Regions from separate parts of the Achromobacter mucicolens genome, predicted to be linked through region 1. Evidence: predicted binding sites of a transcription regulator. Region 1 holds the regulator's gene; the other holds the start of a gene.
The links. Region 1 encodes FNR, which switches genes on or off when oxygen is low (the NO sensors DNR and NnrR bind a similar motif). Its sites were predicted from a motif close to TTGATNNNNATCAA; they were not measured.

Region 2: adhP (alcohol dehydrogenase AdhP) is a predicted target of FNR. The motif match lies at 2,010-2,023, and genes of this name have one in related genera.

Annotation. Positions count from the first base shown of each region.
Region 1 covers NZ_CP123364.1:3,476,829-3,481,037, reverse strand. Annotated here, with positions in the region: gene QEP15_RS15865 (SRPBCC family protein) at 1-145, opposite strand, end outside; gene QEP15_RS15860 (ArsR/SmtB family transcription factor) at 46-483, opposite strand; gene QEP15_RS15855 (hypothetical protein) at 556-1,707, opposite strand; gene fnr (fumarate/nitrate reduction transcriptional regulator Fnr) at 1,722-2,450, opposite strand; gene QEP15_RS15845 (gamma-glutamylcyclotransferase family protein) at 2,548-2,994, opposite strand; gene clpB (ATP-dependent chaperone ClpB) at 3,133-4,209, shown strand, end outside.
Region 2 covers NZ_CP123364.1:4,149,430-4,153,638, forward strand. Annotated here, with positions in the region: gene pbpG (D-alanyl-D-alanine endopeptidase) at 226-1,419, shown strand; gene QEP15_RS19000 (ribbon-helix-helix domain-containing protein) at 1,498-1,884, opposite strand; gene adhP (alcohol dehydrogenase AdhP) at 2,082-3,107, shown strand; gene QEP15_RS19010 (LacI family DNA-binding transcriptional regulator) at 3,220-4,209, shown strand, end outside.

The DNA.
Region 1 (4,209 bases):
CGGCCAGCAGCACGCGCTGCGTGCCTGCCGGGCCAAACCAGCGCATCAGCGCTTGCGGGTCCGTCCAGGCGCGCCAGACACGTTCGACGGGGGCGTCAAAGCGTCGCTGGAGCCGCAACTCGATGGGGGAGAGTCGGTTTTCCATGGATGGATTTCCTCTTCGTGATACAGGTATCGCGCCAGCGAATCCAGTTGGCCCGTCCAGAACTTCTCGTAGCGCGCCAGCCAGCCGGCGGCGGCGCCCAGGGGGGCGGGAGACAGCGTGCAGCTCACGACCCGGCCATCCTTGGCGCGCGCGATGAGTCCGGCGTCTTCCAGCACCCGCAGGTGTTTCATGAAAGCGGGCAGGGACATGGCATGCGGCTGGGCCAGCGTGCTGACCGAGGCCGTGCCGTTTTCCAGGTCGGCCAGCACCCGGCGCCGCGTGCCATCGGCCAGCGCGGAAAAGATGGCATCGAGGGCGTCATCATTTAACTTAACCATAAGGTTAAGTTTTAGGCCTGCCACGAACGCCTGTCAAGGCGGGAGGCTGCGGAATTTCCCTAGGGGGAGCGCTTATTTCGCGCGAGGCTTGATGATGTCGCAGGCCGCGGCGGTGCGGCTAGCCTGGGCGTCGCCGCCCAGCAGCGCCCGAACGCCACAGATCGACCCGAACATGCGCTTGCCGTCGTGGCCGACGCCGCCGACTTCGAAGGCGGTGTGGCGCAGGGTGACGGGCTTGCCGCCGCGCGCGGCCAGTACGTGTTCGTACTGGACGTAGCCCGTGCCGCGCGCCAGCCGGGTGGCACCCTGGGCTTCGGCGCCGCAGGCCTTGTCCAGCAGGCGGTGTTCGGGGTTGTTGTCGGCGCCGCCCAGCAGGTAGACCACATCGCGCGCGGCGTAGCGCACGAAGAGCGTGGCGTCGTCGGTTTCGCGGGCGTAGGCGGGCAGCTTGTCGGTGCCGTACTTGTACTGGTTGTAGGTCGGGCAGATGCCGCGCTCGTACGGCGCATAGCCTTTGCCGTCGGCGCGGGGCCGTTCGTTGGTCAGGTACAGGTAGGACGACGGATTGGCAATCACGTAGCGCAGCGTGAGGCCGTCGCGGCGCAGTGCGCCATCCAGATTGTTCAGCACCGCGTACCGGTGCACCAGTTGCGCGCCGGCGGAATGGCCGGCCAGCACCAGCCCGGTCAGCGACGGCAGCCGTTTGCGGTCGTTCAGGCTGCGCAGCAAATCATCCAGGACCTGGAACGAGGCGACGGGGGCTGGGCGGCCTGCGGCCTGAATACTTTCCTGGCCGTCTTCCCAGCTGGCCTTGCGCCAGGCGGCCATGCCGGCAAACCCGGAGTCGATGGAGCCGGAAAACCGGGGAGCGAGCACCAGCGTGTCGCCGGCGCGCGCCGGGTCGGCGGCGACCAGCGCCGCGGCGGTTTCGAAGTATTGGTCGGCGTCGCGCTTGACGCCGTGGATGACGATGAGCACCTGCTTGATGCCGCGCAGATCGTCCTTGGTCAAGTCGCGGTTGGCGTAGACCGGCATCTTGTACCGGTGACCGGGCCGACCCAGTTCAACGGTCTGCCAGCGCAGCGGCGCCGCGCGCTTGGGCGCGGGCGTGGCTTCGTCGTAGTCGTAAGGGTCCGGCAGCGGCGTCTGGGCGTGCGCGCTGGCAAATGCCAGCACGGCGGCCACCGCCAGCGCGGCAGGCAGGAGGGCAGGCGCCCGACGCATGGCGCGGCGACTGCTCAGCAGCTCTCGTGTCCCAGCAGTTGCTTGAGCGCCGGCAGGTCCAGGATGCGGACTTCGCGCTGGTTGATCTTGATGAGACCGTCGCGCGCAAAACGCGAGAACAGCCGGCTCACCGTTTCCAGCGTCAGGCCCAGGTAGTTGCCGATTTCTTCGCGGCTCATGCGCAGCACGAACTCGGTCGAGGAATAGCCCAGCGAGGCATAACGCTGCGACAGGTTCAGGAGGAAAGCGGCCAGGCGCTGTTCCGAACGCATGGAGCCCAGCGACGCGAGCATCTGGTGCGAACGCGTGATTTCGCGGCTCATGAGGCGGCGGAACTGCTGCTGCAGCGAGGGCAGGTGCGAGGCCACGCGATCGACTTCGTTCAGGCGGATGACGCAGACCTCGGAGTCTTCGAGCGCCACGGCGGCCGACACGTGCTTGCCGTCCAGCATGCCGTCCATGCCGACGATCTCGCCGGGCAGGTGAAAGCCGGTGATCTGGATCTGGCCGGTGGCGTCTTCAAGTTGCGTCTTGAGGCTGCCGAAGCGCACGCCGTACACGGCGTCCAGCGGATGATCCAGCGAGTAGAGCGTCTTGCCTTTTTCGACGCGGACGCGTTCTTTCACCAGCTCGTCCAGCTTTTCGACTTCAGCGGCTGCCATGCCCACGGGGACGCAGACATGGCCCAGCATGCACGTGGAACAGTGGGCGGCATCAGGGGCAATGGGGACCCGTTTTTGCATACGATGACCTTTAGAGTGCCCATTGCGCGGCGGGCGCCGGAACGGGTGTGAAGCACGAGACAGGCGTCTATTGTAGTCCGTTGTTACTACGGACGTCTTACGAGGGGCCCTTCCGGTCGTCCGGCGTTGTCCGGGAAACACGGTGGACGATCCAGTCGTCCCCGGCGATATCGATCGCCGTGGCCCGCCACGCGGGATCGATCGGGTAGTACTCGCAGTGCAGCAATAGGGGTTCGCCGGGGCCTTCAAGGCGGGCGCAGACCGTCCTGCGCACGAAGCAGCAAGGCTTGCCGGGCTCGTATTCCTCGATCTCGTCCATCAGGGCGAGCAGCGCCGTGCCGACGCGGAAGACGTCGCCGCGGACCCGCCTGCCGTCGTCCACGGGGATGAGTCCGGGCCAGTCGCCAAAATCGACCAGCATGCCGGGCACGCTGGCGGCGCCGACATGGCTGGCCGGGGGCAGGCCGCGCCGTGCGGCGGCCCGGGCGAGGTCGTTGATTTCGCCTGCCCGTAGGGTTCCGTACACAAAAACGTATATGCTCATCGATAAGTTTGCTGCTGCACGTCGAAAACGACCATGAGGGGCGCCGGGTGTTGAAATTGTCTCATCCGGCCACATATTCAGGTTATCGAGCCAGCCGGCACGTATCGGTCAGGCTCCCCACAAGCCAATACGACCATTATGCGATTCGACAAACTTACGACCAAGTTCCAACAAGCGCTGGCCGACGCGCAAAGTCTGGCCTCCCGCAACGATCACCCCTATATCGAACCCGTCCACGTGCTGTCCGCCCTGTTGTCGGATTCCGACAGCGGCGCCGGCAGCCTGCTGGCGCGGGCGGGCGTTGCGGTAAACCGTCTGGGCCCCGCCCTGGAGACGGCGCTCAAGTCCCTGCCGCAAGTGCAGGGCGATGACAACGTCCAGGTGGGCCGCGACCTGCAAGGCGTGCTGACGCGCACCGACAAGGAAGCCGCCCGCCGCGGCGACACCTACATCGCCAGCGAACTGTTCCTGCTTGCGCTGGCCGACGACAAGGGTGAGGCCGGCCGCATCCTGCGCGAGGCGGGCCTGCAGAAAAAGGCCCTGGAAGCCGCGATCGACGCCGTGCGCGGCGGCGAAAACGTCTCCGGCGCGGAAGGCGAGGCCAACCGCGAAGCCCTGTCCAAATACACGCTTGATCTGACCGAGCGCGCCCGCCAGGGCAAGCTCGACCCGGTCATCGGCCGCGACGACGAAATCCGCCGCACCATCCAGATCCTGCAGCGCCGCACCAAGAACAACCCCGTGCTGATCGGCGAACCCGGCGTCGGCAAGACCGCCATCGTCGAAGGCCTGGCGCAGCGCATCGTCAACGACGAGGTGCCCGAGACCCTGCGCGGCAAGCGCGTGTTGTCGCTGGACCTGGCTGCGCTGCTGGCGGGCGCCAAGTTCCGCGGCGAGTTCGAAGAACGCCTGAAGGCCGTGCTGAAAGAGCTGGGCCAGGACGACGGCCGCAACATCGTCTTCATCGACGAACTGCACACCATGGTGGGCGCGGGCAAGGCCGAAGGCGCGATGGACGCGGGCAACATGCTCAAGCCGGCGCTGGCGCGGGGCGAACTGCACTGCATTGGCGCGACCACGCTCGACGAATACCGCAAGTACATCGAAAAGGATGCGGCGCTGGAGCGGCGCTTCCAGAAGGTGCTGGTCGACGAGCCCGACGTGGAGTCCACCATCGCCATCCTGCGCGGTCTGCAGGAACGCTATGAAATCCAC
Region 2 (4,209 bases), 670 kb from region 1:
TGCGCGCCGCGCGGTTAGCTTTGCGGCTTCCGACTTGTGACTAATTGATGCGGCCACAATCCGTCACGGTGTTTTTTTCTGAAAAACCTGCAAATCGCCTTGCGCACTACTTGAAATTGCTGTTTAAATTCGACGCGTAAGCCCATAATTCATCTGGACTTTTTCTGATCCGACGAAACGCCGGCTTAAGAAATATTTGCTCACAGACCACAAGCCTGCCCAACCATGGCCTTTTCCTGGAAACGTGCAATTGCGAACGCCATAGCGCCTGCCGCGCTGGCGGTGTGCGCGCTCCTGCCCCCAGCGGCGCAAGCAGCCAAAAATTCCGACCCTTGCAAGACCAACGCCAAGTCGGCGGCCTGCAAGGCGCAACAAGCCAAAAAAGCGCCGGCGCCCAAGGCGGGCTCCGGCAAGAGCGCCGCCGCCAAGCAGGCGGCGCCGTCCGCCAAGAAGGCGCCGCCCAAATCCTCGTCGGCCAAGAAGGCGCCGCCCAAGAGCGGCAAGCAGGTGGCCGCGAAAGGCACGCCGCCCAAGAAATCGGGCGCTGCCGGCAAGGGCAGCAAGACGGACAAGGCCGCACGCGGCCGGCGCGTAGCCGCCGCCGGTGCAGCCAGCGCAGCCATGCCGCCACCCGCCGCCTCGGCGCGCGCTGAAGCCGCCGCGCTGCGGTCCAGCACCGCTTACGTGCAAGACCTTGAAACTTCCACGGTCATCTTCGCCAAGAATGAAAACGTCGTGCGCCCCATCGCTTCCATCTCGAAGCTGATGACGGCCGTCGTCGTGGTGGACGCCAACCTGCCGATGGACGAAATGCTGGAGATCACCGACGAGGACGTCGACGAGCTCAAGCACACGACGTCGCGGCTGCGGGTGGGCACCAAGCTGTCGCGCGGCGACATGCTGCATCTGGCGCTGATGTCTTCCGAGAACCGCGCCGCCAACGCGCTGGGCCGCCACTATCCGGGCGGGCTGCGCGCCTTCGTGGCCGCCATGAACGCCAAGGCGCAGTCGCTGGGCATGACCAGCACGCGGTTCATCGAGCCGACGGGCCTGTCCAGCAACAACGTGTCGTCGCCGCATGACCTGGCCCGCCTCTTGCGCGCCGCGTCGCAGCGCCCGCTGATCCATCGCTACTCCACCGATACCGAGTACGAGGTCGAGATCAACAACCGCACGCAGACCTTCCGCAACACCAACCTGCTGGTGCGCAAGCCTGACTGGGACATCAAGGTGTCCAAGACGGGTTACATCAATGAAGCGGGCGAATGCCTGGTGATGCTGGCGCGCATCAACGGCCGCGATCTGGCCATCGTGCTGCTGGATTCGCAGGGCAAGCTTTCGCGCATCGGCGATGCCGTGCGCATCCGCCGCATCGTGCAAAGCGAAGTGGCCATGGCGTCGATTGCCTCGGGCGGCTGATGCCAGCCTGACCGCTTCACACGGCAAAACGAAGGGCCCGATCTAATCGGGCCCTTTTGCATGGTGCGGCAAAGCGGGTCACGCCGCGCGGCGCTTCGCGGGGACGGGCTGGGCGTCGCAGAGCGAAGGCGGCAGCCCTTCCAGGACGGCTTGCGCGTTGAGCGAACGGATCGGCACGCTGGCATCGCGCGGGATCCGGCCCTCGGCCTGCAACAGCTGATACCGCAGGCAGCACACGCGCAGGAACGAGGTGAAGTTGGCGGCCTCGCCGCGGTACTCGACCAGTTCGTCGTACAGGCGTTCGATCAGTTGGGTGACCCGCAGGCCGTCACGGCCGGCGATTTCTTCGAGGACCTGCCAGAACAGGTGCTCGAGCCGCAGGCTGGTCGCCACGCCGTGCAGGCGCAAGGACCGGGTTTCGCACGCATACGAATGCTCGGTGGCGCGGATGAAGATTTCACACATGGGAGCTCCTGGGCATCGGCGACACGCTGCCGGGACCGGCGCGCCTGCGATCGACTGTACGACGACTCCCTCTCCAGGGGCAATACGGCCCCGAACCTGTAACGATCTCGACCTTCCCGCGCCGATTGATGTACATCATGGATTTGAGCGCGCAAGCGTTCGAGCATAGTGAAACTGATCAGACTTCGGAGGTAGCGATGGAAAAAACCATGAAGGCCGCAGTTGCACGCGCATTTGGCAAACCCCTGGTGATCGAGGAAGTCGCCGTGCCGCGCCCGGGCCCGGGCGAGCTCCTGGTGAAGATCGAAGCCTGCGGCGTCTGCCACACGGACCTGCACGCCGTGGAAGGCGACTGGCCCGTCAAACCCAATCCCCCTTTCATTCCCGGCCACGAGGGCGTTGGCCACGTCGTGGCCGTGGGCGCCGGCGTCACCCACGTCAAGGAAGGCGACCGGGTCGGGATCCCCTGGCTGTATTCCGCCTGCGGACATTGCGAACACTGCCTGGGCGGCTGGGAAACCCTTTGCGAGCAGCAGCAGAACACGGGTTACTCCGTCAACGGCGGCTTTGCCGAATACGCGCTGGCGGCAGCCGACTACGTGGGCCTGCTGCCCAAGAACGTCGGCTTTGTCGACGTGGCGCCGGTGCTGTGCGCCGGCGTCACGGTTTATAAGGGCCTGAAGATGACGGACACCCGGCCGGGCAACTGGGTGGTCATTTCGGGCATTGGCGGCCTGGGTCACATGGCGGTCCAGTACGCCAAGGCGATGGGCCTGAACGTGGCGGCCGTGGACATCGATGACGCCAAGCTGGACTTCGCGCGCCGGTTGGGCGCGGAAGTCACCGTCAACGCGATGAACACCGATCCGGCCGCCTACCTGAAGCGGGAAATCGGCGGCGCGCATGGCGCGCTGATCACGGCGGTATCGCCCAAGGCCTTCGAACAGGCGCTGGGGATGGTGCGCCGGGGCGGCACGATTTCGCTGAACGGCCTGCCGCCAGGAGACTTCCCGCTGTCGATCTTCGACATGGTGCTCAATGGCGTGACGGTGCGCGGTTCCATCGTGGGCTCCCGGCTGGATCTGCAGGAATCGCTGCAGTTTGCCGAAGAAGGCAAGGTCCACGCCACCGTCGCCACCGAAAGCCTGGACAACATCAACAGCGTGTTCGACCGCATGAAGAAGGGCCAGATCGAAGGCCGCATCGTGCTCGACTTCGCCTGATCGCTTTGCGCCCATACTCGCCACGGGGTGCGGCATTTGCCGCACCCCGTGGCGTTTTGCAGGGTGGCGGCTCGGTACAATTCCGGCCTGTCCCGATTCCCAGAGAAGCCGCATGCCCACGCAACCGACTGAGCGTCGCCGCAAGCCTGCCACCCCCCGCGCGCCACGGCGCGGGTCGGGCCGGGTGACCATTGCCGACGTCGCGCGCGTGGCGGGGATGTCGATGCACACGGTATCGCGGGTGTTGAACGCCCCCGAGAACGTGCCCGAGCGCACCGTCAAACTGATCCACGAGGCCATCGCCCAGACGGGTTATGTCCAGGATCTGGTGGCGGGCGGCCTGGCAAGCGGCCGCAGCCGTCTGGTGGCGGTGACGGTGCCAACGCTGGGCAGCCCCGTGTTTCTGGAAGCGCTGCAGACGCTCAGCCTGCATTTGTCCCGGCATGGCTATCAGATGATGCTGACCGAAAGCGGATACGACCCCGAGCAGGAAGTCGCGGCCCTGCAAGCGATCCTGGGCCGGCGGCCCGACGGCGTGGTCATGATGCGCACCGTGCTCACCCCGACGGGGCGCACCCAATTGCGCGCCGCCCGTATTCCCGTCGTGGAAGCCTGGGATTGGACGGACGACCCGGTGGACATGCTGATCGGTTTTTCGCACGAGGCGGCGGGCGGCTGCGTGGCGCAGTTCTTGGCCGAGACGGGACGGCGCCGGCCTGTCGCCGTCATCGGCGACGATCCGCGCGCCGGACGCCGCTTGCAAGGTTTCACGGCGGCGGCGCGCGAATTGCGCTTGATCGCCCCGGATTCGGATACACCGCACGTGCTGATTCCCGCGCCAGCCACGATGGGCGCCGGCCGCAGCGGCCTGGCGGAACTCTTGGCACGCGTGCCCGATGCCGACGCCGTCGTGTGCAGCACCGACATGATTGCGATGGGGGTCCTGCTCGAAGCCGCCGCACTGGGCAGACAGGTGCCGGGCGACCTGGCCGTCGTGGGATTTGGCGACCAGGCCTACGCCGCCGCCACCACCCCGCCCTTGACGACCGTGCGCATCGACGGCTCGCTGATCGGCGGACAGGCCGCGCGCGCCATCATCGAC